3 regions of the Psychrobacillus sp. FSL H8-0483 genome follow, and region 2 is predicted to be linked to each of the others. Evidence: riboswitches for the same ligand, from Rfam matches in the RefSeq annotation. Region 2 holds a riboswitch; each other region holds the start of a gene.
What was found. A riboswitch is a leader RNA that binds a small molecule or an ion and turns the genes downstream of it on or off. The one in region 2 is predicted to bind S-adenosylmethionine.
Positions count from the first base shown of each region.

Region 1 (10,106 bases), 720 kb from region 2:
CAAGAAAATAATATGTCGAGTATTGCCAATTGCAGTTTCTCAAGACTTATATGGATATATCATCATTTGGCAAACGGTACGTAATCTAATTGAATTTGACTATATTATTCTGCAACAAGCTTCTACCATCATCGCGCTTGAAAGGATTAAAGCGAAGGAGATTGAAGAAGTTAAATTAAAAATCAGACATGATTTCTACGATGATTTACTTTCTGGAAAAATTACATCCTCAGAGACATTACAAACGTTATGTGATTTACATGGACTAAATTCAAACTATATGTACTATTGTATGGTTATTAATATTGAGGTTAAAGAAGTAGATAAATTTGAGGACATGATTATCGGGAAATATAAAATGGATAATATTGCTCAAAGTTGTGTGGAAATAGTTTATGAAAAGTCTTATAAAGCAAACGGAGAAATAACATGTTTTTATAGAAACAATAGAATCATCGTTCTAGTCGGACAAAATGAGGAACGACAACCCATTTCGGTTAGTGAAGCGAAGCAATACGCCACTGAATTGCATGACGAACTTGGGAAAAGAATTAAGAAGACTTTTTTAATAGGTATTGGTCAACAATACCAAGAAATAAAGTCTCTTTATAAAAGTTTTTCTGAAGCAAATGAAATGATCCGATTAATGCAACATATGAACGAAAAAAATGAAGTCTCCCATTTTGAGGATTATTCTGTTTATCACCTTTTGGACTCCAATATTAGTTCCTCTGAGTTGGAGGATTTTTTCCAGAAGTGTCTAGGTAAAATATATGAACACGATAAATTGCATACAACAAGTTACATTTCAACATTAGAAAACTACTTTAACAATAACCAAAACGTATCTGAAACTTCTAAAGCAATGTACTTACACAGAAATACACTCATATATAGAATAGAAAAGATTAAGGAAATATTAAATACGGACTTAAAAAATTCAGAAGAATTGCTTAGAATCCAAATCGCTTTAAAGATATTTAGAATTTTAAATAAGAATATGTAACCTAAGAAGAACGCTATTAGCGCACTTAAAAGCAAAACCTGTTCTCAGACGTTTCCGGATGACTTTGGAGTAAGACTCTAGCTACACCATTACCGCGCGATTTTTAGGAGAGGAGGATCGGAGGATCGTAACTAGCGTCACGATCCTCCTCTCCTTTTTGGTAATCTTATGGCTTTCGTCTTTCCGTCACCCTCCTGCAACTTTATGCAACATGTTAGTACTCTTCTGGATAATCAGAGAATTAATTCTATCCTACTTATAATAAAAGCTCCCGAAGATGTAATTTCGGGAGCTTTTTCGCTGCTAAATAAATTGGATGCTAACTATTTTTCTGTCATATGCTCTGGTTTCAATTATGAGTTTGTTGATTGAAGCGGCAGGCGGCGACTCCAACGGGATGAGTGAGACAGATAAGACAACACAAAATTACGCATAGTTGCTGGGTTGGCTTATCGCTCACCTTGCGGAAAGCGTCCGCCTATAGCGGAAAACAAGGATTGGCGATTACAATTAATCCACTACAAAATATCTCGCATCTGGATGAGCGAATACGATTGCTGAAACAGATGCTTCTGGTTCCATCATGAATCCTTCTGTTAACTGTACGCCAATATCTTCCGGTCTTAACAAGCCAAATAATTTTGTTTGGTCCTCTAGATTTGGACAAGCTGGGTATCCAAAGGAGAATCGTTGCCCTTGATATTTGGCTGCGAAACGTTCTCGCATCGTAAAGTCTGTTGCGTCAGGGAAGCCCCACTGATCTCGAATCTCTTGGTGAATTCGTTCCGCATATCCTTCTGCCACTTCTAGGGCAGTAGCCTGTAATGCATGACTTTCTAAAAACTTTCCTTGTTCTTTTAGTTTAGTTGCTTCGGCACGAACGCCATGACCCGCAGTTACTTGCATAAATGCTACGTAGTCCATTTCACCACTTGCCACGGACTTCAAGTAATCAGCAAGGCATAGGAATGGTTCTGCTGATTGCCGCGGAAATGTGAAACGCTCAATTTCAGTTTTAGAATCTGCCGGATCATAAATAATTACATCGTCTCCATCCGATTGTGCCGGGAAAAATTGATACATCCCTCGTGGTTTTAAAATACCTGAAGTTAAGAATCCTGTTACTAATTCATGAAGTTCTGTTGCACGATCATCCCCCTCATCTAATAACTTCTCACTGTACCCTTTTAACCCTAAATGATGCCCGATTAGTGTTCGCATATTTACATACGGATGAAGATGAGCAACTGAATAATCTTTCTGCACATGTCGACGAAGATCCTTCGGTTGGTAAACCTGGACATCCTCTCGGACAGTTTTCACTGGTTTCTCTAAAACAGCAACCGCTTGCTTGGACGCGCGATTAGCCTCTGCCACTTTTCGTTTTTCTTGCTGTACATCGAGTTCCTGTAATAAAACCACTTTATCTTCCTCATTTTGCAAACGATTTGCAAGATCAAGTCCTTGCATCGCATCTTTTGCATACAGCACTGGACCATCATATTCCGCAGAAATTTTAGTTTCAGTAAATCTCCTAGAAAGAGCTGCTCCCCCTACAAGAATCGGAACGTCAATACCCGCTTCTTTAAAATCCTGTGCTGTAATAACCATTTGCTGCGCCGATTTAACGAGCAACCCGGACAAGCCTATGATATCAGGCTTTTCTTTCCGAATTACTTCGATTAGCGTAGCAGGCGTTACTTTAATTCCAACGTCAATCACTTTATATCCGTTGTTACTTAAAATGATATCCACCAAATTTTTCCCTATATCATGTACATCGCCTTTTACAGTTGCTAGCACGATTTTCCCTTTACCAGAGTCATCTTCTTTTTTCTCCATATATTGCTCTAAATGGGCAACAGATGCTTTCATGACACCCGCACTTTGAAGTACTTCTGCAACAATTAGTTGATTGTCATTAAATAGACGCCCCACTTCGGACATCCCTTCCATTAATGGTCCATTGATGACTTCCAGAGGAGTTTCATACATTTGAAGTGCAGCTTCCAAATCAGGAATCAACCCCTCTTTTGTTCCTTCGATAATATAATAAGCAAGACGCTCAGGAACCGTTTTTGGAATATCATCTTCTGTCTTTTCTTTCTTTTTATCTCGATAAAAGTCTGTAAAATCAGCAAGAGTTTGGTCCGTCGTTGTGAATAAAAGCTCATTCGCCATTTCCACTTCTTGTTTCGGGATAGACGCAAATCGTTCCAATTTCTCTGTATTCACAATCGCATAATCAAGTCCCGCTTGTGTACAGTGGTATAGATAAACCGCATTTAATACTTCACGTCCTACTGGAGGAAGTCCAAATGATACATTACTTACGCCAAGAATCGTTAAGGTACGTGGCATCTTTTCTTTTATTAATCGAATACCTTCAATCGTTTCTACTGCCGAACCAATGTATTGTTGATCCCCCGTACCTACTGGAAATACTAATGGATCAAAAATAATATCTTCTGGCGCAAGTCCCCATTTGTTTACAAGCAAATCATACGAACGTTCTGCAATTTCGAGCTTGCGCTCACGTGTAACAGCCATTCCAACTTCATCAATCGTTCCGACTACTACTGCTGCTCCATACTTTTTCACAAGGGGCATAACCGCGTCGAATCGTTCTTCTCCGTCCTCTAAATTAATCGAGTTGATAATTGTTTTTCCTTGTGAATATTTCAATGCTTCTTCAATAACATTTTCATCCGTCGAATCAATGACAAGTGGCACTTTCACTTTTTTTACGACTTCTTTCATGAAATGTGTCATATCCTCCAGCTCATCTCGGTCTGGGTTTGCAAGACAAATATCAATTACATGTGCCCCACCTTTTACTTGGGCACGCGCAATTTCAGAAGCTTCTTCAAATTTCCCATCTACAATCAATCGTTTAAACTTCCTAGACCCAATAACATTGGTACGTTCTCCAATAAATAAAGGACGCATCGATTCATCATATTGAAGGGGTTCAATTCCAGACACAACATGGCCATGACCTGCTTCTGCTCGTTTGCGTGGTGCAAGGTCTTTCACTGCTTCGCGAACTGCTTGGATATGTGCAGGAGTTGTTCCACAGCATCCACCGACTACATTTAGCCAGCCTTTTTCTGCAAAGCCTCTTAGTTTTTTAGAGAGCGATTCCGGTGACTCATGATAATGCCCTTCTTCGTCAGGTAACCCTGCATTCGGATAACAGCTTACATAACCTTCTGATAGCTCCGAAAGGGAACGAATATGATCCGTCATAAATTCAGGGCCAGTTGCACAATTCAATCCAACAGAAAGTGGCTTAATATGCTCAATGGAAATGTAGAAGGCTTCGATGCTTTGACCAGCGAGCGTCGTTCCCATTGGCTCGATTGTGCCCGAAATCATAATAGGAAGTTCTTTTCCCGTTTCTTCAAATGCCTGTTTTATTCCGATTGTAGCAGCTTTCACATTCAGCATATCCTGACTCGTTTCTAGTAAGATAACATCGGATCCACCTTCGACTAAAGCTTTTGCTTGCACGTAAAAGTCATGCGTTAATTCATCAAACGTAATTCCACCAGTGACTGATAATGTTTTCGTCGTTGGTCCAATTGCTCCAGCTACAAAACGCGGCCATTCTGGTGTAGAAAGTTCTTCAGTACACTTCTTCGCAAGTTGCGCTGCGCGAAGGTTAATATCACGTGCCTGATCACCTAGATTGTACTCATTCAACACGACTGGAGTTCCACCAAATGTATTTGTACAGATGATATCAGCACCAGCTTCTAAGTATTCCCGATGAATTTGTTCAATAACATTTGGATTTATAATGTTCAAATATTCATTACAACCGTCGTATTCTTCTCCACCGAAATCTTCTGGGGAAAGGTTGGCATTTTGAATCATCGTACCCATCGCACCATCGATAATAAGTATTCTATTTTGAAGCTGCTGCTCAATTAGATGTTTGGACATAACTGTTTTCTCTCGCTTTCTTTTCATCAAACTCTTTAATATAGCGAATCAATTCCAGTGACATATCGTATCGGAAAAACGGCGTAATGATGTAAATACCATTAAATAATTCTGCAGCAGTATCGATTAGTTCTTTCGCGATTTGTATACCCTCCGCAGTCGCGCGCTCTCTATCTTCGCCACATAAGCGCATACGTTCCAGCACTTCGTCTGATAATTTAATACCAGGCACTTCATTATGCAAGAACTCCGAATTACGGCTATTCGTGAGCGGCATAATGCCAATGAAAATAGGTGTAGATAGATGGTTGGTTGCTTCATATATTTCATGCAATTTCTCTTTTGTATAAACAGGCTGCGTGATGAAATAATCTGCTCCACATTCTATTTTTTTCTCCAGTCGCTTGACAGCACGATCGAGTATGCGAACATTTGGATTGAAAGCTGCTGCAACGGAGAAGTTTGCTTTTTTTCGAAGCGATTTTCCCGAGAATGAAATACCTTCATTTAGCTGTTTAATTAATTGAAGCAACTCTAAGCTGGAGACATCATAAACACTTGTTGCACCTGGGAAATCTCCAATTTTTGTTGGATCGCCAGTTACAGCCAGTATGTCATGGATGCCAAGTGCATCAAGCCCCATTAAATGTGATTGCAAGCCAATCAAGTTGCGGTCACGACAAGTAATATGTGCAAGTGGACGAATATTATTTTGCAGCTTTAGCATGGATCCCATTGCCATATTGCTAATTCGCGGAGAAGCTAGTGAATTATCCGCCATCGTGACTGCGTCAATTCCAGCGGCATAAAGCTTGTCGGCCCCTTCCATGAAAGTAGATGTATCCAAATGTCGGGGCGTATCCAGTTCAACAATAATCGTTCTTTCCGTCTTCGCTTTTTCGTGGAGTGGCTGATTGATTGTTGGCTCTGCTTCTTGAATAACAATGGCTGTTTTCGACTTTACGATTTTATTTGTAATCGGAGGTAAATTACCGATTCTTTTTTTCACCGCTTCTATATGTTTTGGTGTCGTCCCGCAGCATCCACCGATTAAACGGACACCTGCTTCCCTTAGGTATAATGCTGCTTTACCAAAATAATCTGCTTCGGATTCGTATACAATACGTCCATCCTCTATATCGAGCAGACTCGCATTTGGATAAGCAGAAAGAAACGCTTTTTCAGGGAGCGTGACCGCTTCAAACGCTTGGATTGTATGATGAGGTCCTAATCGGCAATTGACTCCTACAATGTCGGCCCCAATTGCTGCTAGCTGATGCAAGGCTTCATTTAGCGATAAGCCATTTTGCAAGATACCTGGCTCATGCATCGATACTTGGGCAATGATTGGCGTATCCGTCATCTTGCGCAAATACGTCACAGTGGTCGTTAGCTCCTCCAAATCATAGTACGTCTCTAACAGTAAACCATCTGGATTTCCCGATAAAAGTTGAGTTGCTTGCTGGTCAAGCGTTGCAATAATTTCACTGATGGAGGCATCACTCTTACGTATTCCTCGGATGCCACCGATCGTCCCAAGCACAAATTGTCCTCCTGGTGCAGCAGCTCTCTTCGCAATTTGCATCGCCGCTTCATTGATTTCTTTCACTTGATGCTCTAACCCGTATCGCGCCAACTTAATCGCATTCGCTCCATATGTATTCGTTTGGATAATATCTGCTCCTGCAGCGATATAATCTTGATGAATCTTCTCTACAATCTCAGGTTTCTGTATGTTTAATTCTTCATTACAATAATCAATTCCGTATGAATAAAGCAGCGTCCCCATTGCTCCGTCTGCAGTTAACATATTTGTTTGCAATTTCTCTAACAATCCCATTCGCTCTCATCCTCTCTAAAATACAAAAAAAGCCTTCTATGAAAAAGAAGGCTTTACGAGTATGCAAAATTCGTACCTTCTCATCTTTCAGACCATAATATGTCTGCTGGATTTAGCACCTGACCATTCGGCTGGTTGCTGAAGCTTCAAAGGGCCAGTCCCTCAGCTTCTCTTGATAAGAATTCACTATTCAGTTTTTTATTATTAGGATTATACTACCTTTCTTCAACTAAAGCGTCAAGATGTGTTTCGAATCTTCTAGATATTCAGATTAGAGGTGAGAAGATTATCCTATTGTTATTGGTTATTATCCGATTCTTTTATTTATTATCCGATTTTCATGGGTAATCATCCGATTATGATTGTTTATTATCCGATAATCTTACTTTATTATCCGATTCACCTATTTAAGTCCCAATTCCACTTATAAAGTGTATTTCTTTTTGCTGATCCCTCTCTCATAAGCTCCATTGAATTCAATATACGTGAAACAGATTGGAAAGATTCCAACTTCAAAAAATATCGACACTGCCGATTATTAATACTCTCCCCAACTAATACAAACCATTCCCAAATCGCTTTCTCGTGAGCGAGTCGTTCCACATAACCACACCTCAAACAGTTCCAGCCATTTTTCCTTTTCACCATTCCTAACTTTTCACACTTCTCACAACAAACCCCAGTCAGCAAATCATTCGGGTGGATGCCCCATCGACCACACATAGGATAAGGAAAATACGATTGATGGCTAGCCACCATTTTCTCTGCTAACTCATGCATTTCATCCACCTCTAAACACATTTTCTCTCGAGTAATATTCCTCAGAAACACAGGAATCGTTTGATGAAGTATTGTAGGGTAGTTAACAGATGACTCAACTACCAATACCTTTGCGTTCGTCAATACAATCACACCATAAATAGGAATCCTCACTCCGCGTACTTGCAACCAGTCATCGAGCAAACATATATTGCGCTCCATTTGTCCCTCTGGACTTTCAAACACATCCACTTTCCCCTCATCATTTTCTCGTTCTAGCTGCAAAGGATTTTGCTTAAAACGCAATCTTCCACCTATATTTTTACTCTCTAAAATAACCGCATAATACTGCGTAACAAATACTGTATCAATCTGAAACTTTCCATACGATTCTAAACTTATATCATGCAACACCACGTACTCAAACGGAAAGGAATACTTCTGAAACACCCCGTCCACTCGCACTTCCCCGTGAATTCCAGCCTTCGCCATATGCATTTTCGAATGAATCAAATCCTTCATGCCGTGCATTTCTGGCAATCGTCTTTCTAACAACTTTAAACCAATATAACTGTACTCATTCGAACGTGTTTTCACTATCAATAAACCACCCCCATTCGCATCGTATCACATGAACAATAAATGTAAATTCCACTAAAACACCGACAATTCCATTTCCATAATAAAAAAAGGACCAAAATTATATTTTGGCCCCAAATTTGCATTCACAATTAAATTCTTACATTCTTTCAGCTATTAACTCAGCCGTTTCTTTCCCATTTTTAATACAAGCTCCTATACCTACCCCATAATAGGAACATCCTGCAAGCATTACGTGAGGAAACAGTGAATCCATTTTCTCGTTCAACGATTTAATTGCTTCGCCATGCTCTAAATGATAGTTTGGCATTAGATCATTCCATTTCGTTACTTCTACCACTTGGGGTTTACCATTTAGCTTCAAACTCTTTTCGATATCTTGTAAAGCCACTTCTACTAGCTCGTCCTCGCTCATATGCTTCATGCCTTCATACGCGGGATTAGTGCTCTTATAAAACATACGCACAAGTAAATGACTGTTTTTGGATGTGTGCTTCCATTTACGACTTGTCCATGTGCATGCATTACATTTCACATCGCTATTTTCAGAAACAATAAAACCTGTTCCCTCCGCAGGGAGCTGTTCATCTGGAATATCAAATCCCAAATAAATACTAATAAGTGACGAGTTTTTTAGCTTATTAAAATCGTTATCTAATTCCTCATTTTGCAATATTGCTTGCGCAACATTATGTGGAGTAGTTAACACTATGTAGTCTGCTTCAATGTACGCATCGCTAGATAATGATACTTCGTAAGTTGTCCCCTTCTTCACAATTTTCGTTGTGTGGACTCCTTTTAAAATAGTAGATTCATTCAGTTCTTCTTCCATACGATCGATTAACGTCGAAAGTCCATTTCTAAAAGAGATGAATTTTTTATTCGCAGCAGCCTGAAACTGTGATTTATTTTCACCTAAGCCTTTTATGATACTACCGTATTTGTTTTTATAATCAATTAAGTAAGGTAACGTAGAAGCTATGGTTAGCTTGTCCAGATTCCCAGAATATACGCCGGACAATACTGGAGCAATTTGTTTCGCTACTAATTCTTTTCCTAAAAAATGCTCTAAAAATGAACCAACGGAACTCTCTTTCGTAAAGCTTTCATTTGGTAAATCAAAATCTTTTAATGCTTCCTGTTTTCCAGCCTCAGATACTAATGTGCTGCTATTTAAAGATTCCACACTAGTAGGAATTCCGAATACGGTATCCGCTGGTATTGCGTGTAGCTCATTGTTTGTATAAATATAGGAAATTCCCGTTGCATTATAAACAAGCTCGTCCTGTAGTTGCAGTTCTTCTACCAATGGCATAACGCCTGTATTGCGAGCAACAATAGAATCTGCTCCCACTTCCATGATGAAATCCGCTTCTTTAACAGAGTAAATTTTCCCGCCTAAGTAATCATTGGATTCAACTAAAACCAATTCGACATCTAGTGATTTTTCTATTTTAAGTCTATGTAAATAATGCATAGTGGACAGTCCTGTAATTCCTCCACCTACTACAACTACCTTCTTCAAAATTATCACTCCTTCTATGTAATCAAGAATAACTCACTATCCCTAGTATAAGCAGTAATAAAAATATATAGTATGATTTCTCTCACTCTTCCTATGTATTTCTGCAAAAAATCTCTAATAGTTTTCAGGATTGTCAAATTTCAAGGGTGCTGTCCCTAAAGTCATATAGTGACTGAGAGATGGCCCCTTTTCTAATGTATTGATTTCCGTTCCAGACGGACGCTTTCCGCGGGCATGGCTTCAGTCTCCTCGTCGCGAGCTCCTGCGGGGTCTTCAGCTCACGCTATTCCCGCTGGAGTCGCCGTCTTCCACTACATTCAATTGCTTCCAAAAAAATAGTTATTTTATAAAAAGTATACAAAAAACAGGTGTAGAAAAAGACTCTTTTTTCTACACCTGCTTCAATTTATGGGCTTATTGGACAGCCC
Region 1 covers NZ_CP152052.1:3,580,670-3,590,775, forward strand. The annotation lists gene MHB48_RS17405 (PucR family transcriptional regulator ligand-binding domain-containing protein) at 1-1,006, shown strand, start outside; gene metH (methionine synthase) at 1,517-4,954, opposite strand; gene MHB48_RS17415 (bifunctional homocysteine S-methyltransferase/methylenetetrahydrofolate reductase) at 4,935-6,794, opposite strand; SAM riboswitch class I at 6,872-6,976, opposite strand; gene MHB48_RS17420 (nuclease-related domain-containing protein) at 7,194-8,150, opposite strand; gene MHB48_RS17425 (protoporphyrinogen oxidase) at 8,293-9,678, opposite strand; gene kynB (arylformamidase) at 10,093-10,106, opposite strand, start outside.
Region 1: another riboswitch for S-adenosylmethionine. It lies ahead of MHB48_RS17415 (bifunctional homocysteine S-methyltransferase/methylenetetrahydrofolate reductase); the one in region 2 lies ahead of MHB48_RS00905 (O-acetylhomoserine aminocarboxypropyltransferase/cysteine synthase family protein).

Region 2 (10,106 bases):
TTAGATGGTTGCCATTTTATTATATTGTTATAAAAAACCCTGCTCGTTTTCCAATAATCTCTGCATAATCTTCTACCATAACACTTGCCGTTGGGTACATCCCTGCTCCAGGACCAACTAGTGTAAGTGTCCCAATGTAGTTTGTATCTAAAGAAACAGCGTTGTTTACTCCCTCAATTGCGAATAAAGGATGATCCGGACCTACAAGTTGTGGACCTACTGATGCGTAAAGTTCCCCATTTTCATCTTGTTCAATTTCTGCAACATGACGATAACGAAGCCCTTCTTTTTTCGCTTTTCTAACATCTTCTAAAGAAATCCCATCGATTCCAACAACTCTTACGTCCTTCCAGTTTGGCTGCTTACCAAAAGCAAGTGCACTTAAAATCATTAGCTTTCGGAATGCATCTTGACCAGAAATGTCGTTATACGGATCTGCTTCTGCATAACCAAGGGCCTGTGCTTCCTTTAGCGCATCGTCAAACTGGCATTCATCTAAACGCATTTGCGTTAGAATATAGTTCGAAGTTCCATTTAAAATCCCTTGAATCTTCTTCACCGAATTCACTTGAAGTAAATTTTTCAGTGTTTTAATAACCGGAACCCCACCTGCAGTAGTCGCTTCAAAGCCGACAAAGACACCACGTGATTTTGAGCGTTCTTGTAGTGGGATACTATATTTAGAAAACATCACTTTATTTGCCGTAATAACGTGACACCCATTGTCAATCGCTCTACATAAATAGCTATACGCTGGTTCTTCATTGACTATAGCTTCAAAGACAACCTGAAGGCCAGGGATATTCATAATATCCTCGAAATTATCTGTCACTAGTACGCCAGGCGTTTCTGGTCTATCTTTCGATAAATTATTAATTAGAATGGCACTAATTTCAATATCCAATCCTAACGAGTTTTTTAAGTCTTCTCTTTTTTCATTCACAATATGATAAATCCCTTGGCCAACTGTTCCAAAACCTAAGATTGCTGCTTTTATTTTCGCCATACTTTCTCCTCCAAATGAATCTGCACAATTGAGTTCAAATATTCATATTCTAATAAAACACCAACCGAACATTGATTGACTATTTTACATATTGTAGACTATTTTCTCTCAACTAACAACAAAATTCTATCTAGAGAGGACATTTGTTTTTCCTACAAGTACTTTATCAAGTGCATTTTGCAAGTCTTCCACTGCTTCTAACCCTACAGACAAGCGAATTAAGTCCTCTGTAACACCTGATTTCACTAAGTCTTCAGGAGTTAATTGTTGGTGTGTGGTAGATGCAGGGTGAATAATTAACGATTTTGCATCACCTACGTTTGCTACATGCGACCAAATTTCAATGTTATCGATAATATGTCGGCCAGCTTCTTTTCCACCCTTTACCCCAAATGTAAGAATAGAACCAAAGCCATTGTATAAATACTTTTGTGCCAGTTCATAAGATGGATGCTCTTCTAATCCTAAGTAGTTAACCCATTCAACACCCTCGTGATTGGATAAATAATCTGCAATTTTTTGTGCGTTTTCATTGTGCTTAGGAACGCGTAGATGAAGTGTTTCTAACCCTTGAAGGAAAGAAAATGCTGCATCTGGGCTTAAGGATGGACCAAAATCACGAAGCAATTGAACGCGTAGTTTAATCGCAAATGCTACGGTAGGCACATCAATGCCATATCGCAAGCCGTGATAGGTTACGTCTGGCTCTGTGAATCCAGGGAACTTCTCTGAATCCCAATTAAAGTTTCCTCCGTCTACTACTACTCCTCCGATTGTTGTACCGTGACCACCAATCCATTTCGTCGCAGAGTGGATGACTACATGAGCACCATGTTTAATCGGATTCGAGCCATATGGTGTTGCGAATGTATTATCTACTAAAAGAGGAACTCCTACTTCATTTGCAATCGCTGCCACTTTTTCAACATCTAACACGTTCAAACTTGGGTTACCAATAATCTCAGCGAAAAATCCTTTTGTTTTTTCTGTAACTGCTGCTCGGAAATTTTCTGGGTCTGTGGAATCTACAAATTTAACTGTAATTCCGTAGCGTGGCAATGTATGTGCAAATAAATTAAAGGTACCGCCGTACAAGTTTTCCGCTGCAATAATTTCGTCTCCTGCTCCCGCAATATTCAAAATAGAAAATGCAATTGCTGCCATTCCTGAAGAAAGGGCAACTGCTGCTGTTCCACCTTCTAGTAGAGCAATTCGCTGTTCAAAAACATCTACAGTAGGATTTGTAATACGAGAGTAAATATTACCAAATTCTTTTAAAGCAAATAAATTTTGTGCGTGCTCTGTGTCACGAAATACAAAAGAAGTCGTTTTGTGAATTGGAACTGCTCGTGAACCTGTTACTGGATCTGGTTGTTGACCACCGTGTAAAAGAAGTGTTTCTGGTTGAAGATTTGTCATTTGAATTCCTCCTAGAAAGTAGTTTAGATGGATACTTCGGAGTCGGGAGAGGATTGAGAACAAACAAAAACCCCTCTTCAATTTAGAAGAGGGGTGCGATTTCGCATGTTCCTCCTCTTATCTTCCAAATTCGTAACCTGAATTTGTAGGATGTAGCACCTTTCCAAGTTTAGAACTTGTTGGTTGCCGGGCATCGTAGGGCCTAGTCCCTCCGCCACTCTTGATAAGAGTATTAGATTATTTTTCCATCTTGTTACACAGTATATGATTCTATTTATCTGTTCGTCAAGTGTTTTTCACAAAAATTCTGAAACTTCTTTGTACTTGATACGTTTAATATAGTGGAATACTTTTTAGGGAGTGACATACGATGGTAATTTGGAGTATTAGCATCATAGTAATTAGCTATTTAATTGGAGCTATGCACGGTTCAAAGGTAGCCCAATTTTTTAGTGGAGTGAATATAAAAAAAGAAGGCTTAAAAAACTCTGGTGCCTCCAATGCAGCAATTGTTCTTGGAATGAAGTACGGGATGTTAGTTGCAGCAATCGATATTTTAAAAGGTGTGTTCGTTATTATCGGTGTTCGCTTTTTTACAGAGCAATTTGCTACTTTTTCAATTATCGAGTTGGATTTATTACTTTATCTAGCTGGTGCCGCAGTCATTTTAGGACATAACTTCCCCATTTACACTCGTTTTAAAGGTGGAAAAGGGACTGCATCCATTATTGGTGTGCTTCTGGCTATTCATTGGCCTATTGGGCTAATCGGTCTTTTATTATTAATTGGTGCTACTTTTTTAACAGATTATTTATTAATTGGTGTATTTGTATTTTACTTTGTATTTGTGGGTGCTTCTATTTGGACTGCAGATGGAGTTGCACCAATTGCGATTGCTGCACTTTTATTATTCATGGCGTCTATTTTGCATATCGAAAACTTCCAACGCTTAGCTAGGAAAGAAGAGCCAAGGATATCTGCATTTCTAAGGAAAAAGAAGACTTCCATGTAAATGAAATGGGTGATTTGCATAAACAAAAAGAAGAGGTGGATTGTGCTTATTCCTTTATTAGTGATTGCTTCTAGCGGACTCGGTATGTGGATGCTTACTAGTAAATGGATCAATGATGGACTGGAACCTAAAGCAGATGGCTCGAATGAATACGCCATCGTTCTTGGTGCCAAAGTGAAGGAAGGCAATATCCCTTCCCTCGCGTTACGTTATAGATTGGAATCTGCACTAACTTATGCTACAGAAAATCCGCATGTGAAGCTTGTATTGTCTGGTGGACAAGGACCGGACGAAGACATCGAAGAAGCTGCGGTCATGAAAGCTTTTCTATTGGAGCACGGAATAGCGGAAGATAGACTCATCGTAGAGGATCAATCTACTTCTACTTATGAGAATTTGCTATTTTCTCAAAAGCTCCTACCGAAAAACGTAGAATCCGTAACGATTATTACAAGTGACTACCATTTACAACGTGCGAAAATTCTTGCAGAAGAGATCGATTGGGACGCAGATGTTGTAGCAGCTAAGACACCAAAAATTAGCGAAATGAAGTCGCGTTTACGTGAACGCGCTGCATTACTGAAAACCTATATTGTAGGGAAATGACTCCGAATGTGTACGTTTGGGGTCATTTTTTTGTCGTGTTCATTTCCGTCCGGACTGCTCTCGTTTGGACACGCCGGCTCTTGCATAGACATGGTGAGCTCTCGTAAGAGTGGAATCGCTCTCGTTCGGACGCAGTTTGTCTAGTAAAGGATGATATTTCAACCTGTAAATAAGACTGTATTAACTCATTCAAAAAAGACTTCCAATTCCTCGGAAGCCTTTCTACTTCAAATTTTCTTCGTATGGTACCCCCTCTCCCCATATGGCTGTAATTGTTCCATCCATTTTTCCAAGAGCTTTTCTAGTTCTTTCTTTTCAGACGTGGAATGATTTTTAGATGGTTTATATACTTCTATTTGCTCGATTTCAAATGCTTCTTTACCGAATTGTTTCCAATCTTCTTGGAGTAATCGATTGGTATGCGTTCCTGTTTCTAACGTGAATTTGGTGCCATTTAATGTTTTGAAGTTTCGTGTAGAAGCGACAAACTTTTTTCCGTTTTGTTTATTCGTGATGACATAGATGCCACCTTCTATTTTAATTTCTTTATACTCTTGTTTTAGTTCCTTTTTTCGCTCCATTTTTTATCCAATCCTCTACTTTAGTTTTTCACCCAGTACGCACTGCCATCGTCTTTTCTATCTAAAAAGCCGTATTCGATTAGATAACGTCTCAAAGTGACGAAGTCAGCATATACATTTTTAAGTACCTCGTTTATTTCTTTTTCGCTGTAGATGCGTTCTAGTTCAAATCGTTTGATGATGACACGAAGTGTAGCCAGCTTTTGTTTTTCTTTCTTTGGAAATTTTACTAGCGGCCCGTCTATTCCTGCTAGGAAAAATTTCTTTTCAACCTCTTGCTGCTCTTCGGTTGTTATATTGTAACGGTCGTCCACCATCGTTGCATTTTTATGAAGTGGAAGAAAGGTTGGTGCATGGTCATCTTTTTCCTTCAACAATTCCATCATCGTTAAGAATATTTTTGCTTGGCGCTCTTTTTCCTTCAATACAAAGCGATGGTTGCGAATGGTTGATGCACTTCCAATATTTAACTCTGATTGTATTTCTGCATCGTTTTTTCCTTCATAAAATAATCGAAGGAGACTATTTTGATGGTCGGTTAATCCGGTTAATTTTTTGTTTAACCCGATTAGATAATGGAATACAGATCCATGCTCCGTTTCGATATGCCGTTTCATATAACGTTCTGCTTCATAGAGCACATTATCCTCAGGATAAATAAGCCCTTTCTCTACCTGTTCTCCACATAATAGGCAAACAAATACTTCTTTTTCTTCCTTGTAACCCTGCCTTAATTGATTGGCGTCAGCATTCCAAAACAGCTCTGAAATTTCCACGAATAAACACACCCAATCTTTGTTTGTTATTTTATAAACATTTTATAATAACGTCTATAAAAAATCAATTTAATTTTAATAGTTGCAATTTATCTGAAAATATTAAACAATTAAGTTGTAAACGCTTTTATTCTAAGAAGCAATCGAGAGGAGAATACCTTTGGTTACATTTCAAGATTATGAGTACAAACGACCAAATCTAGAAGAAGGCAAAGTAAAGTTTAGTGAGGCATTGGCAAAGTTTAAACAAGCTTCTTCAGTTGAAGAACAAAGTGCAACAATTCAAGAACTGAATGGACTTCGCAATGACTTTTCGACGCAATCTAATTTAGTTTACATTCGTGCATCTATTGATACGAATGATGAATTTTATCAAAACGAACGTGATCATTTTGATGGAATACTTCCAGAGATAGAAGAGTTGGTTACAGAATATTACAAAGCACTTGTTGATTCACCCTTTAGAAAAGAATTAGAAGACAAATGGGGCAGCCAATTATTTGATCTTGCTGATTTTCAAATCAAAGCCTTTTCTTCTGAAGTGATTTCACTTTTGCAAAAGGAAAATAAATTGTCTTCTGACTATTCGAAGCTTGTTGCTTCTGCACAAGTGGAATTTAACGGGGAAACATTGACACTTGCCCAGCTTGGCCCATACGGAGAATCAACGGATCGTGATGTACGTATAAAAGCTATGGAAACAAGATTCGGTTTCTTCCAAGAGCATGAAGCGAAGTTCGATGATATTTATGATCAGCTTGTAAAGGTACGTCATGAAATTGCTACGAAGCTTGGATATAAAAACTTTGTGGAGCTAGGCTATATCCGTATGAATCGAATCGATTATAATGCGGAGATGGTGAAAAAATTCCGTGATCAAGTTCGTGACTTTATCGTACCTGTTGCAACTAAGTTATATGAGCGCCAATCGAAGAGAATTGGGATTGATAATATGAAGTTTTACGATGAATCCCTTAATTTCTTGTCTGGAAATGCTACCCCACAAGGGTCACCTGAGTGGATTGTAGAGAATGGAAAGAAAATGTACGAAGAGTTATCTCCTGAAACCGCTGAGTTTTTCCAGTTTATGATTGATCGTGATTTAATGGACCTAGTTGCTAAAAAAGGAAAAGAATCAGGTGGTTATTGTACATTTATCGATAACTATGAGTCTCCATACATTTTCTCTAATTTTAATGGAACTTCTGGTGATATCGACGTGTTAACTCACGAAGCAGGGCACGCATTCCAAGTATACTCCAGCCGCGATATTGGAATTCCAGAATACCTTTGGCCAACATACGAGGCTTGTGAAATTCACTCGATGAGTATGGAATTTTTCACTTGGCCTTGGATGGAATTGTTCTTTAAAGAGCAAACAGACAAATATAAATTCGCTCATTTAAGTAGTGGCTTGTTATTCTTACCTTATGGTGTAGCTGTAGATGAATTCCAACACGTTGTTTATGAAAATCCAGAAATGACACCAACTGAAAGAAAAGCTGCTTGGAAAAAAATTGAGGAGATTTATTTACCTCACCGTGATTATGATGGTAATAGTTACTTAGAAGCGGGTGCTTTTTGGCAACGTCAAGGACATATCTACAACAGTCCATTCTATTATATCGATTATACATTAGCGCAAATTTGTGCATTCCAATTTTGGAAGCGTTCAAGAGAAGATCACGAAGCTGCTTGGAAAGATTATTTACACCTTTGCCAGCTAGGCGGTTCTAAATCGTTCACAAAATTAGTAGCAGAAGCGAATCTAATCTCTCCATTTGAAGACGGTTGTGTAGAATCGGTAATTGGTTCTATTGAAGAATATTTAAATAGCGTGGATGACTCTGCTTTGTAAGAAGGGAGTGAATAATGACAAACCCGGCTGGATTTTGGATACGTTTTTTCGCAGGTATCTTTGATAGTTTAATTATTGGTATTCCACTTTCAATTATTAGCTACCTACTCGTTGGGGATTGGGAGGAAACTCCCATTACAAGCTTTGGGAACATGCTCTACTCATTAATTGTTCCTGTTTTATGGTATGGATATACAGTCGGAAAGAGAATATTGGGTATTCGAATTGTGAAAGTAGATGGCACAAAACCTGGCTTTGGAACAATGATTTTACGAGTTATTGTTGCTGGTTTTATATATGTGTGCACTTTAGGAATAGGCGTTATCGTGAGTGCTTTTATGGTAGGACTACGAGAAGACAAACGTGCAATTCATGATTTTATCGCAGGAACGTATGTAACTAGTAATCCCCCAGAATATTAAAAGATGCAAGAACAAGCTTGAGCAATTATTTAGGCTTGTTCTTTTTTTATTTTTCTTTCGCATACAATATTGCAGGATATTAAATTTCAGTAACGAATATAAGAATAGAGGGGTGTTGCTTTTTTATGTGGAGTAAAATTATTTCGGTTTTCATTGCGGTTATGGGAATTGTTTATATATTCTTCATACCAGAAGATCCTGTATCTACTAAAATTATTTTTAAACTAATTCCAATGCTACTAATTTTATTGTTTGCTTTTTTGCAACCTGCTGGAGAGCCCAAAAAGTATAAAATGCTCATACTCATTGGGCTATTTATATGTATGCTTGCGGATGGATTAATTTATTGGTTTATTATTGGTCTTATTACATTTTTAATCGGGCACATTTGGTATATTTTCGCTTTTAGACAAATAAAAGCAATACCTATTCCGAAATGGGCTGCTGTAATGTTGCTTGCGTATGGAGTTGCAATGGGCATCTGGATTGCAGGTACTGTATGGTCACAAGGTGAATATATTTTAACTGTTGCAGTAGTTATCTATATGCTCGTTATTTTAACGATGGGTTGGAATGCTTTTCAAACGGCTAATAAATTTGCTATCATTGGGGCAATTTTATTTATTTTCTCGGACTCTGTACTTGCGATTAATAAATTTATTATTGATATTCCCTTTTCGGACGCCTTTATTATGATTCCCTATTATGGAGCACAATTTTTATTTGCTTTTAGTATCTATGCTCATTATTCCGCATCCCGAAAGAATCTGCTAAAATAAGAATATACTTATAATTTTGAAAGGGGATTTATTCTCATGAAAGAAACATTAATCGAGCGCTTAACACGCTATGCAAAAATAGATACACAATCTGACGCTTCTAGCTCGTCTTGCCCATCTACTGAAGGTCAATGGGATTTGCTTCATCTTTTAGAAAAAGAACTTGCAGAATTAGGTTTGGAGGAAATTACTTTAGATGAAAACGGGTATTTGTTTGCTACTTTACCTTCTAATACAGACAAAGATCTTCCGACAATCGGTTTCTTAGCACATGTTGATACGGCGACAGATTACACAGGGAAAAACGTAAACCCTCAGCGTATCGATAAATACGATGGCCAAGATATCAACTTGAACGCAAGCACAGTTATGACTGTAAAGGATTTCCCTGAGCTTAACAATTATGTTGGACATACACTTATTACAACTGATGGTACTACCCTTTTAGGTGCCGATGATAAAGCAGGTATTGCAATCATTTTGACCGCAATGGAATATTTCATTCAAAATCCAGAAGTAAAACACGGAAAAATCCGTGTTGCCTTTAATCCTGATGAAGAAATTGGCCGTGGACCTCATAAATTCGACGTGGAGAAATTCGGAGCAAAATTCGCTTATACATTGGACGGTGGCCCTCTTGGTGAATTGCAATACGAAAGCTTCAATGCAGCTGGTGCAAAAGTTGTAACAAATGGCACAAGTGTGCACCCTGGTTCTGCAAAAGGGAAAATGGTAAACGCGATTACCCTGGCGACTAAGTTCCAATCACATATGCCAACAGATGCTGTTCCCGAAAAAACAGAAGCTTATGAAGGATTTATCCATTTAATGAATATTAATGGGGATGTTGAAAAAACCGAACTTAGCTATATAATCCGTGATCATGACCGCGAAAAATTTGAAGCGAAAAAGCAATTGTTCTTAGATACTGCAGAGAAAATTAAAGCAGAATACGGAGATGCTGCTATTTCAGTTGAATTAAACGATCAATATTACAATATGGGTGAAAAAATTACCCCTGTTATGAAAATTGTAGATGTAGCGAGAGATGTGATGGTTTCATTAGATATCGAACCTCTCATTATTCCAGTTCGTGGTGGTACAGATGGATCTCAACTTTCTTATATGGGAATGCCTACTCCAAACGTGTTTACAGGTGGAGAAAATTATCACGGAAAATATGAATTTATATCAGTGGATGTTATGGAGAAAGCAACAGAAGTAGTAAAAGGTATTATTCAAGCGTTTGAAAAACAAGCGTAAGTAGGTGGTCATTTGCGTGAAATATTACTTGGTATTTTAGCGTCTTTATTTTTTGCAGTAACCTTTATACTAAATCGTTCGATGGAAATATCCGGAGGAAGTTGGCTTTGGAGCTCTTCCCTCCGTTTCTTTTTTATGGTGCCATTTTTGTTTATTATCGTATCTTATCGAAAAGGTCTATCTTCCACATTTAAAGAGTTAAAAACTGCTCCGACGCAGTGGCTGTTATGGAGCTTTGTTGGTTTCGTATTGTTCTATGCTCCACTAACGTTTGCAGCAGGCTATGGGCCAGGCTGGTTGATATCTGGAATGTGGCAATTTACAATTGTGGCCGGTGTCCTTCTAGCACCACTATTTTCTATAAAGGTGAAGAATCGAATTATT
Region 2 covers NZ_CP152052.1:167,760-177,865, reverse strand. The annotation lists gene MHB48_RS00910 (homoserine dehydrogenase) at 20-1,006, opposite strand; gene MHB48_RS00905 (O-acetylhomoserine aminocarboxypropyltransferase/cysteine synthase family protein) at 1,133-2,425, opposite strand; SAM riboswitch class I at 2,540-2,655, opposite strand; gene MHB48_RS00900 (glycerol-3-phosphate acyltransferase) at 2,796-3,437, shown strand; gene MHB48_RS00895 (YdcF family protein) at 3,480-4,043, shown strand; gene MHB48_RS00890 (GIY-YIG nuclease family protein) at 4,271-4,624, opposite strand; gene MHB48_RS00885 (DUF2087 domain-containing protein) at 4,645-5,400, opposite strand; gene MHB48_RS00880 (M3 family oligoendopeptidase) at 5,561-7,258, shown strand; gene MHB48_RS00875 (RDD family protein) at 7,273-7,680, shown strand; gene MHB48_RS00870 (lysoplasmalogenase) at 7,806-8,459, shown strand; gene pepT (peptidase T) at 8,496-9,722, shown strand; gene MHB48_RS00860 (multidrug resistance efflux transporter family protein) at 9,735-10,106, shown strand, end outside.

Region 3 (10,106 bases), 240 kb from region 2:
CTAATCCCTCGGCAGGATTGGACCAAGCAATTAGTTGGATTTTATGGACAGGTACGATGGCAGCGATTGGAGCAGCAGTTGCATTAGGTCATCCACTAGCTATCTTGTCAGCCTTCATCGCAGCACCAATTACGGCTTTACATCCTATTTTGGCGTCTGGTTGGGTATCAGGGCTAGTACAGGCCTTTATGAAACGACCGACGATAGCAGATTTTGAAACGTTGTCAGAAGACGTATTCACTATTAAAGGTTTTTGGAAAAACAAAGTGACTCGTGTATTACTAGTAGTAGTTTTAACCAACTTATTTGGATCCCTAGGTACTTTTATAGGTGGTGCAGATGTTATTCGAGTATTCTTTAAGAACTTTTAATTATGGTCCCCCCTTCCATTGGAAGGAGGGATTTTTTAGATAGAAGGCAATTGAAATTTTAGAGATGCAATGGATTGACAAAGTTAATTAATAAGGAGTTGCTAGTTTGTTATTATCAACCAATTCTGCAGAATGACCGTGGCAAGATACGCAGCCTCATAAAAAATAAATAAGCATTTATCAATTTCATCCCTACTACTATTTATTCACCAGAGTTTTGTAGCAAAGTCGTACATCCATTTTGCTACTGCATCTCCGTTACGACCTTGACAATAAGTACTCTCTAGTCAACAAACATGTTTTAGAAACAAAAAAACCAGCTATTGTTTAAAATAGCTGGTTTAAGACATTATATTTTCTTTTTAGAATCTGCTTCTTTATTATCTAATTTAAATTCATCTGCTACTTCATCTACAATATCTTTCGTAGAATTTCTGAATTCTTTTAGTGTTTGTCCAGCTGCTTTACCTAACTGTGGTAGTTTAGATGGTCCGAAAACGATTAAAGCAATGATTAAGATAATGATTAAACCTGGTACGCCGATGTTTGGCATAGGAAGTTCCTCCTCTAAGTTGTTTTCTATATAAGTCAAGTGGCGAGAGTTCATGAGTAGTTTACTATTTTATTATAACACGAATAAAAAGCAAAATTTATTCTTCAAAATTTTCTTGCTGAAGTGCTTGTTTTGCTTGCTGTTTTTTATAAGACCAACTAGAAACGAGTATGCTTATTTCAAACAACAGTAGTAATGGTACTACGATGATAAAGTCTGAGATAAAGTCTGGAGGTGTAATAGAAACTCCAACAATTACTAGTATAAAGTAGGAAATCTTTCTCATCTTACGTAATCTATCCGGTGTGACAATTCCTAGTTTTGTTAAAAAAAGAATGATAACAGGTAATTCGAAAACGATACCTACAGGAATAATTAAATTAAACATAAACGTAAAGTATTGTTGCATACCGTAAGTTTCTAAAGCACCAATAGAATCATTAATGTTGGACATAAAGTTCAACATTAAAGGAAATAAGATAAAGTAACTAAAACTGATACCAGCTAAAAATAATAGAAAAGAAATAGGGATAAAATAAATCGTACCTTTTGCTTCTTTATCTAATAAACCTGGTTTCACAAATAACCATAATTGGTACATTGCAATTGGTAAAGTAATTAATATAGCTAACACTAAAGCACATTTAACATAAATCATCAGTCCATCTGTGTAGCCAAAGACATTCCACTCGACATGGGCAGCTGTAGGTTGTTGTTTTAAGAAGGTTAATGTTTTTGGAGCCATCCAAAACCCTAAAGCAAGGGATAGGATAAAAGTTGATGCTACTATAATGAGCCTTTTTCGAAGCTCGGTTAAATGTTCGACGAGCGTCAATTCCGGTTCTTGTGCCATTTTGTTTACCACCCCATCTAATCAAACAAAGTGAAAGAAAATAAATATGTCTTTCTTGTATTGTTTTTGTAATCCCATACATCCTATCTTATGAGACATAGGATGTGAAACAGAAATGTTGTATTGTATTACCTACACATTATACTCTTTCCAATGAATTTGTAAATAAAAGTAGTTTATATTTACTTATTTAAACTATAGTATATTATCAATTTGAATCTAATAAATGTCTTTAAAATGCGGGAAGCTGAAAACGTATTTGTTGTCGGTGCAACTGCATTTCCACATAATAGTTGCTACAATCCTACTGGTACAGTCGGAGCGCTAACTTACCGTGCAGCAGAGGGTATTCAAGCTTATTTAAAACAAGGTGGATTACTTGTTAAATAATTTATAAAAAACTCCTTACAAGCTTGTAGAAAGCATGTAAGGAGTTTTTGGTTTTTTATAGATTTAGCTTTGAGCAACTTCATCTTGATAAACTGGTACCCAACCTTCAGTAGTTACAAAGATTCGAACTGCAACAACTTTACGATCTTCCGCAAGCGTGAAGTAATGCGTAATGTTTTCTGGTACTGATATTAAGTCTCCTGGTGATAAATGTACTTCAAAGAAGTTTTCGTCTTTTCCTTGGATAATAAAAACTCCATGGCCACTAACGATATACCGAACTTCATCATCTGTATGAAGATGTTTGCGCTCGAAGTTTTTCAATAATTCATCTAAGTTAGGGTTAGAATCAGATAAAGAAATTAAATCTGCTGCTTCATAGCCACGACGCTCTGAAATGTCATCAATCTCTGTTTTGAAAGCATTTAGAATTTCTTCTTTTTCTACATCGCTAAGGTCGAATTTTTCGCGAAGATGTCCTGGTAATTTTTCGATTTCCCAATGCTCATAAATAACTTCTTGTTTCTCTAAAAATGCTGCAACCTCGTTTTGTGCTTCAATTGTTTCGTTCGTTCCTTGAATTTTAATGATAGCCATTTTATTCTTCCTTTCTTATTTTGATTTTAGTTGATGTAATGTCAATTGATACTGAAATAAAAACTCACAAGCTTCTAGTAGTTTTTTGGCCTCGAATGCATCACTACCCCAAACAGTAATACCGTGGTTACGAATTAAAACCGCACCTTTCTCAGCGAGTATATGAGACTTAAATTCTTCGGCAAGACTAGGAATGTGCGCATGGTTTGGAATGATAGGAATGGAGAGTATATCATCTTCCTCCCACAGTCCAAAAGCTTTAATGAGTTCTTGGCCACGGCAGTCGATTTTCCCGTTATCACCGTATAATTCAGAGATGACGTTATTTGCAACTGTATGGACATGGAGGCTACATCTAGCGGATGTCTTAGAATAGATAGCGCAGTGCAATAATGTTTCTGCTGATGGCTTTAAATCCGTTTTTTCAACGGGATTTCCACTTGCGTTTACGAGTAAAAAGTCTTCTGGGGTTCTCTTCTTCTTATCTTTTCCGCTAGCTGTGACTAGAAATTCTATTGGATTGTCGTGCACTTTTATAGCCAAATTTCCGCTAGTTCCCATAAACCAGTCCCGAGAAGCTAGTTCATCTTTTATGTCTGCTAACTCTTCCCATTTACTTTGGAGTGTGGTCATATTTCTACACCTAACTTTGCGTCAATAATATTCATGACATCTCGGAAATTTTCGAAAGGTTCATAAGGGATATTCAATTCCTCACACTTAGTAATGAGATAGTCTCTTGCTATAACGAGATCTGCCATTTTGGCAGCTTCTAAATCTGTTATCGAGTCTCCAATTACAACACTTACCGCATCATTATCTTGGAGTTGGCGAATGATGGAGGGCTTACAGCACCCGCAGCCTTGGCTGGTACATTGTTCATCACATCCATGTGGAAACTCGATTTGTATTGTCTCTCCTGAAAAATTGGATGCATTACAATAAACATCCGAAAATGGACCGAACTCTTTAAGCATCGGTTCTACAAAGAAATCAATACCACCACTAACGATATATAGTGGTAGGTTGTGTTTTCTCGTATATGAAACAAATTCAGCAAATCCTTCGCGAATCTGTGCTTGCTCTAACAAATAGGAAACGATTTGATCCTTTAAAGAAGCGGGTAACAGAGCAAACATTTCTGCTACACCTTCACGGATAGATTGCTTTTGTCCTAAAATATTCTCTTTGATCGGCAAGTATTCGGGAGGAGCGAATTTTTTCATGATAGAGATAATATTGTCTTGATTTGTAATAGTGCCATCAAAATCACAAAAGATGACTAGCTTGCTCATAATGCTTACCCCCACAGTTCCATTGCTTTTTTTAATTCACTATATTGTTTTGCAGCTTCTGAAAGAGGAATTCCGTCAAGCACAGCCGATACAGCTTGCCTAAAAGCGAGTCCTCCACCAGTAGCACCTGCAGGATGGCCATGTACGCCTCCACCAGCATTAATAATGCTATCGATTCCATAGTCCTCGATTAATAGCGGAACTAAGCCAGGATGAATACCTGCAGAAGGTACTGGAAAGCTTCGTTTTATTGCACTTACTTTCGTCAATTCTTCACCAAGCGAGAGTGCTGCTGTTTTTTCTAGTGCAACGCTTCCATAAGGTGAAGGGAATAATGAAAAATCTGCTCCTGCATAACGTGTTAATTTTCCAAGTAGTAGTGGAGTAGCAACCCCGTAAAATGGGGAAGATGTGAACGCACCGCTATAAGCGGGATGAGCCATAAACGGTAATTGGATATTCGGGTCTTCCACTAGTTCTTGAAGTACATCAAGGCCATATGCATGGACGTTAAATAAAAGAGCATCTGCTCCAAGTTCTTTTGCTTTTTGTGCTTTTGCTTTTAATCCGGATGTTCGTCCAGATAAGTTAACGGCATAGAGCGTTCGGTGTCCGGTTTCTTCATACACTTGATGCAATACTTCTTGAGCAGTTGTGACACGTTTCTCAAAAGGAGTAAGCGGATTGTCAAAAAGAATTTCATCATCTTTTACGAGATCAACTCCTCCGAGCGCTTGGTGTCGAAGTTGTTCTGCTAAGTAATTAATATCTCGACCAATTACTCCTTTGAATATACTCATGATGAGGGGGCGACCATATACCCCTAGTAGCTCACGGATACTATCAATACCGAATCTTGGTCCTGGAAAGTTAGTCAAAAGCTCTGGAGAAAATTCTAAATCTAAAAGCTTCACTTCACCATCGAGCGATAGTTTGCCAAAAACAGTTGTTAAAATGGCTGGTAAATCTGCCGAGAAATTAGCACTAGGATATTCTATTTTTATTTCCGCTTTGATTTGGTCTGGTTTCAGCGGATGGTGAACATATTCAAATTCTGTAATCGAAACAACATTTCCTTTATGCTGTTTTAATTGTTCCTGTTCAAGTAATGGTAAGTCCGTCCAGGATCCAACTGTTAAACCAAGTGCGATACCCTCTGCTTTTTTTTCAAAAGATCCGGGCTTACCGTACACCTGATAAAGAGAGGTTACACTACTCATTATTCATCACAATCCTTTTAGATAAAATCAACTTCACCTTGGCGCAAGGGCTTTTGCTAAGCTCGTCGCAGTTGCGGATAAGCTGGCGCCTTTCGCTTTTCTCGAAATAAAAAACCTCTTCAAAAAAGAAGAGGTTAAAGGTTTAACGACTTCTTATTTCCCAGTCAATGGACTGCAAGAATTAGCACCGTGTCTAGTAACTAGACCGGTTGCCGGGTATCATAGGGCTCGTCCCTCCACCTGCTCTAAATAAGAAAAATTTATTCAATTGAGATTAGTTTTGTCAAATTAATAATGATTATTTCATGCAACAGAAAGATTGTCAATATAATTTTTAGAATGTTTTTTTTATTGAAATAAATTATTGACAACTCTTTTTCTAATATGCTAGGATTCATTTCAAATAGCATAAATTTGTAAGTAATAGCACTCTTATCAAGAGCAGGCAGAGGGTAATGGCCCGATGAAGCCCAGCAACCGACCGTAATACCGTTGTGAAACGGGGCGCTTTTCGCGCCGAGATGTATATTCTCGTAAGGCACGGTGCTAATTCCATCAGAAAGGTAACTTTCTGAAAGATAAGAGGCGAGAAGTCTCTTATTCTACGCCTCTTTCTTTTGAAAGAGGCTTTTTATTTTGTAAATGAAAGGTAGAGAAGAATGATGATAACTACAAAAAAACAATATGAATCATTAACAGAAGAGCGTGCAATTTTATATGCGAAAGAACTGAATTTCTTTCCAAAGGAAGCGGAATTAAATTGTCGCGAAATTGGTGATGGTAACCTAAATTATGTGTTTCACATAAAGGAATGTAATGGAGAGAAAAGTCTCATTATCAAACAGGCTTTACCATATGCAAAAGTGATTGGAGAAAGCTGGCCACTAACGTTAAAACGTGCCGTAATTGAAGCTAATGCATTAAAAAAACACGGTGAATTTGCGACTGGATTGGTTCCGACTGTATACGCGAGCGACGAGGAACTTGCAATTACGGTTATGGAGGATTTATCCCATTTAAAAATTGCACGCGAAGGATTAATTCATTATGAATCTTATCCGAAGCTATCAAAGGATATTGGGGAGTATCTTGCTCAAACCCTTTTCCATACATCTGATCTTGCATTACACCCGTTTGAAAAAAAACGACTAGTGTCTGAGTTTTCTAATCCAGAGCTATGTAAAATTACAGAAGATCTTATTTTCACGGATCCATTTTTTGATCACGATACAAATGACTATGAACTTTCGTTGAGAGAAGAAGTGGAAGCTATTTGGAATAATGGGCCATTAAAACTGGAAGTCGCGAAATTGAAAAAAAGTTTCTTGACGGAAGCGGAAGCATTACTTCATGGAGATTTGCATACAGGAAGTATCTTTGCTAGCGAAACAGAAACGAAAGTGATAGACCCAGAGTTTGCTTTTTATGGACCTATGGGATTCGATGTTGGATTATTTTTAGCAAATATGATGGTGCAATCCATTACAAGAGAAGCGGAAGAGCGAATTGTGATTCTCGATCATATCGAACAAACGTGGGAAGTGTTTTCATCCAACTTTTCTACACTATGGAAATCAAAAGGTATTGAATCCTATAAAGATACTGAGGGATTTGAAGAGTACGTATTGGATAAAATTTTCACCGATACACTAGGTTTTGCTGGTTGTGAATTAATTCGGCGTACAATCGGGTTAGCACATGTGAAGGATTTGGATGGGATTGCAGATGACGAAAAACGAATCCTTTTCAAAAAACAGGCTTTACTAATAGGGGAAGCACTCATATTAAAACGCAATGAAATTAAATCTATTCATGCAGTAATTGCATTACTGGAGGAGTTACACAAATGAGTATTCCGTTATCGATAGAGTGGACCAATAAGAAACTTAGAATTATAAATCAGCAGAAATTACCTCTTGAAGTGGACTATTTAACACTAGAAACAATAGAAGATGTGTACGATGCAATTGTTACTTTAAAAGTACGAGGGGCTCCTGCTATTGGTATTACAGCTGCATATGGCTTAGCTAGAGCTGCTCAGCATTACGAAACAAATACATTAGAAGAGTTCTATCAGCATTTGGAAAAGGATGCCTTGTATTTAGGGGAATCAAGACCAACAGCCGTCAATTTAGTTTGGGCGTTAGATCGTTTGCAAAGAGTAGCTAAAGATGCTGCAACTATTCAAGAAGCGAAGGAACTGTTGTTAGAGGAAGCTATCGTCATTCATAAGGAAGACGAAGCATCATGCAGAAATATTGGTGAATTTGCCCTCTCCTTACTTGAAAATCAGACGAAAGTTATGACTATATGCAATGCAGGATCTATTGCAACTGCAAAATATGGAACTGCGTTAGCCCCTTTCCATCTTGGAAGCGAACGAGGAAAACGGTTTGAAGTATTCGCTTGTGAAACTAGACCAGTGTTTCAAGGTTCACGACTGACTGTTTGGGAACTTCAGCAATCAGGTGTTGACGTTACGCTGATAACAGACAGTATGGCCGCACATACAATCGGTGCAAAAGGAATTGAAGCAATTATTGTTGGAGCAGACCGAATAGTTGCAAACGGTGATACTGCTAATAAAATTGGAACTCTTAACCTGGCATTATTAGCGGCTGCATATCAAATTCCGTTTTATGTGGCTGCACCGTCTTCCACTTTTGATTTAACTATTGAAAATGGAAAAGAAATACCGATTGAAGAACGTCCATCAGATGAAATAACACATGTTGCAGGAAAGCAAGTAGCCCCATTAAATACAAAAGTATTTAATCCTGCATTTGATGTCACACCTGGCAAATACATTACAGCAATCATTACCGAAAAAGGAATCATCTACCCGGAATACAATAAAAATATTCCCGCTTTATTGGGAACAGAAAAAGGAGAAAGATCATGAAAACAAAAATACATTGGATCTTATCGGTACTATTAATAATTGGTGTCTTATTAACAGGATGTCAACCAAAAGGAGAAACAAAGGAAGAAGCACCTGCTTCCACTAAATCGGAGGTTTCCGATAATCCATTAGCAGGTAAGAAAATTGCATTAGTTATGCAACAAAACCTCGGTACTTTCTCGGCTCAGTACATTGAAGGTGTAAAAGAACAAGTGGAGAAATTTGGTGGAACTGTCACGGTGTTTACTTCTGAAGGGGATCTAGCTAAAATGGCTTCCAACCTTGATGCAGCAGTAAACCAAGGTATGGATGGAATATTAATTGATCACGGAACAAAAGAAGCGCTTAACCAAGGAGTACAAAATGCTGTTGATAAAGGAATACCAGTAGTAGCTTTTGATGCAGGCGTGGAAGTGGAAGGGATAACAGTATTAGAGCAAGGCGATCAAAAGATGGCTGAAATGACTTTAGAAAAATTAGCAATTGATGCAAATGGAGAAGCTAACATAGTAAAAATATGGGTAGCAGGTTTTGCTCCAATGGAAAGAAGACAAATTGCGTATGAGCAATTTTTAAAAGAAAATCAAGGAATTAAGGAAATCGCAACTTTCGGTGCAGCTACACAAAATACAGCACTAGACACTCAAGCGCAAATGGAAGCAATTTTAAAACAATACCCAAATAAGGGGGAAATTACAGCTGTTTGGGCGGCTTGGGATGAATTTGCAAAAGGTGCAGTTCGTGCGATTGAACAAGCAGGTAGAACGGATATAAAAGTTTATAGTATTGATATGAGCGATGAAGATTTACAAATGATTCAAAAAGAAAATAGTCCATGGGCAGCTTCAGCTGCTGTAGATCCAATGGATATAGGGCGTATTCAAGTTCGCTATTTATATCAAAAAATAAATGGAGAGACTCCAGAGGAAAGAGTTGTCCTAGAACCAGTTTTTGTTGACGCAGAAAAACTTCCAGCAGAAACGGTGACAACAAATGACTTACATGAGTTTATCGAAGGCTGGGGTGCCAGCGAACAAGGTTACACAGATGCATTGAAAGAGTTAGAAAATCAATAACCTCAACTAATTGCAGCTGTCCTTAAAAGTGGACAGTTTCTTTTTTAGAAAGGAGTGTATTTATGGCAAATCCTTTTCTTTCAATGAATTCAATACGTAAATCATTTGGAAATGTGGTAGCACTAGAAAGCGCAGAATTTCATCTAGCAAAAGGCGAAGTGCATGCATTGCTCGGTGTAAATGGTGCGGGTAAAAGTACGCTTATAAAAATTTTATCAGGCGTGTACGAACAAGACGAAGGGGAGATTTGGATAGACGGTGAAAATGTTCGACTCCGATCACCAAAAGCGGCAAAAGACCAAGGGATTTATTGCGTTTATCAAGAAGTGGATACAGCAATTGTTCCTGAATTATCCGTTGCTGAAAATATTATGCTAGATACAATTGCTACTAGCAACCGTTTGTTCATCTCAACCTCGAAGTTGTACAAAGAGGCGAGCCATGCACTGAAGCAACTGCAAGTAGAAAACATTGCAGTACAACAACCAGCATTTAAACTTACTTTAGCTGAAAAACAATTAGTATTAATTGCAAGAGCCCTTGTTAGCTCAGCAAAAATAATCATTTTCGACGAACCAACTGCTCCTTTGTCACTTCATGAATCAGATAAGCTTTTTTCAGTAATTAACAAACTAAAAACGCAAGGTGTTAGTTGTATATTTATTTCACATCGACTTCCAGAAGTGTTTGAAATAAGTGACCGAATTACCGTAATGCGTGATGGAAGGCTAGTGGAAACTTTTCATACACTAGATGCAGAACCAGAAATTATTATAGAAGCAATGCTTGGTGCTTCTTTTGATCAGGAGCAGGTAACGCGAAATTATACATTAGGAGAAACAATACTCG
Region 3 covers NZ_CP152052.1:4,064,567-4,074,672, reverse strand. The annotation lists gene MHB48_RS20055 (TraB/GumN family protein) at 1-371, shown strand, start outside; gene tatA (twin-arginine translocase TatA/TatE family subunit) at 721-924, opposite strand; gene tatC (twin-arginine translocase subunit TatC) at 1,022-1,777, opposite strand; gene MHB48_RS20040 (hypothetical protein) at 1,991-2,167, shown strand; gene MHB48_RS20035 (cupin domain-containing protein) at 2,231-2,764, opposite strand; gene MHB48_RS20030 (methylthioribulose 1-phosphate dehydratase) at 2,780-3,397, opposite strand; gene MHB48_RS20025 (2-hydroxy-3-keto-5-methylthiopentenyl-1-phosphate phosphatase) at 3,394-4,059, opposite strand; gene mtnW (2,3-diketo-5-methylthiopentyl-1-phosphate enolase) at 4,065-5,279, opposite strand; SAM riboswitch class I at 5,430-5,535, opposite strand; SAM riboswitch class I at 5,709-5,864, shown strand; gene mtnK (S-methyl-5-thioribose kinase) at 5,939-7,129, shown strand; gene mtnA (S-methyl-5-thioribose-1-phosphate isomerase) at 7,126-8,181, shown strand; gene MHB48_RS20005 (sugar ABC transporter substrate-binding protein) at 8,178-9,257, shown strand; gene MHB48_RS20000 (sugar ABC transporter ATP-binding protein) at 9,320-10,106, shown strand, end outside.
Region 3: another riboswitch for S-adenosylmethionine. It lies ahead of mtnW (2,3-diketo-5-methylthiopentyl-1-phosphate enolase); the one in region 2 lies ahead of MHB48_RS00905 (O-acetylhomoserine aminocarboxypropyltransferase/cysteine synthase family protein).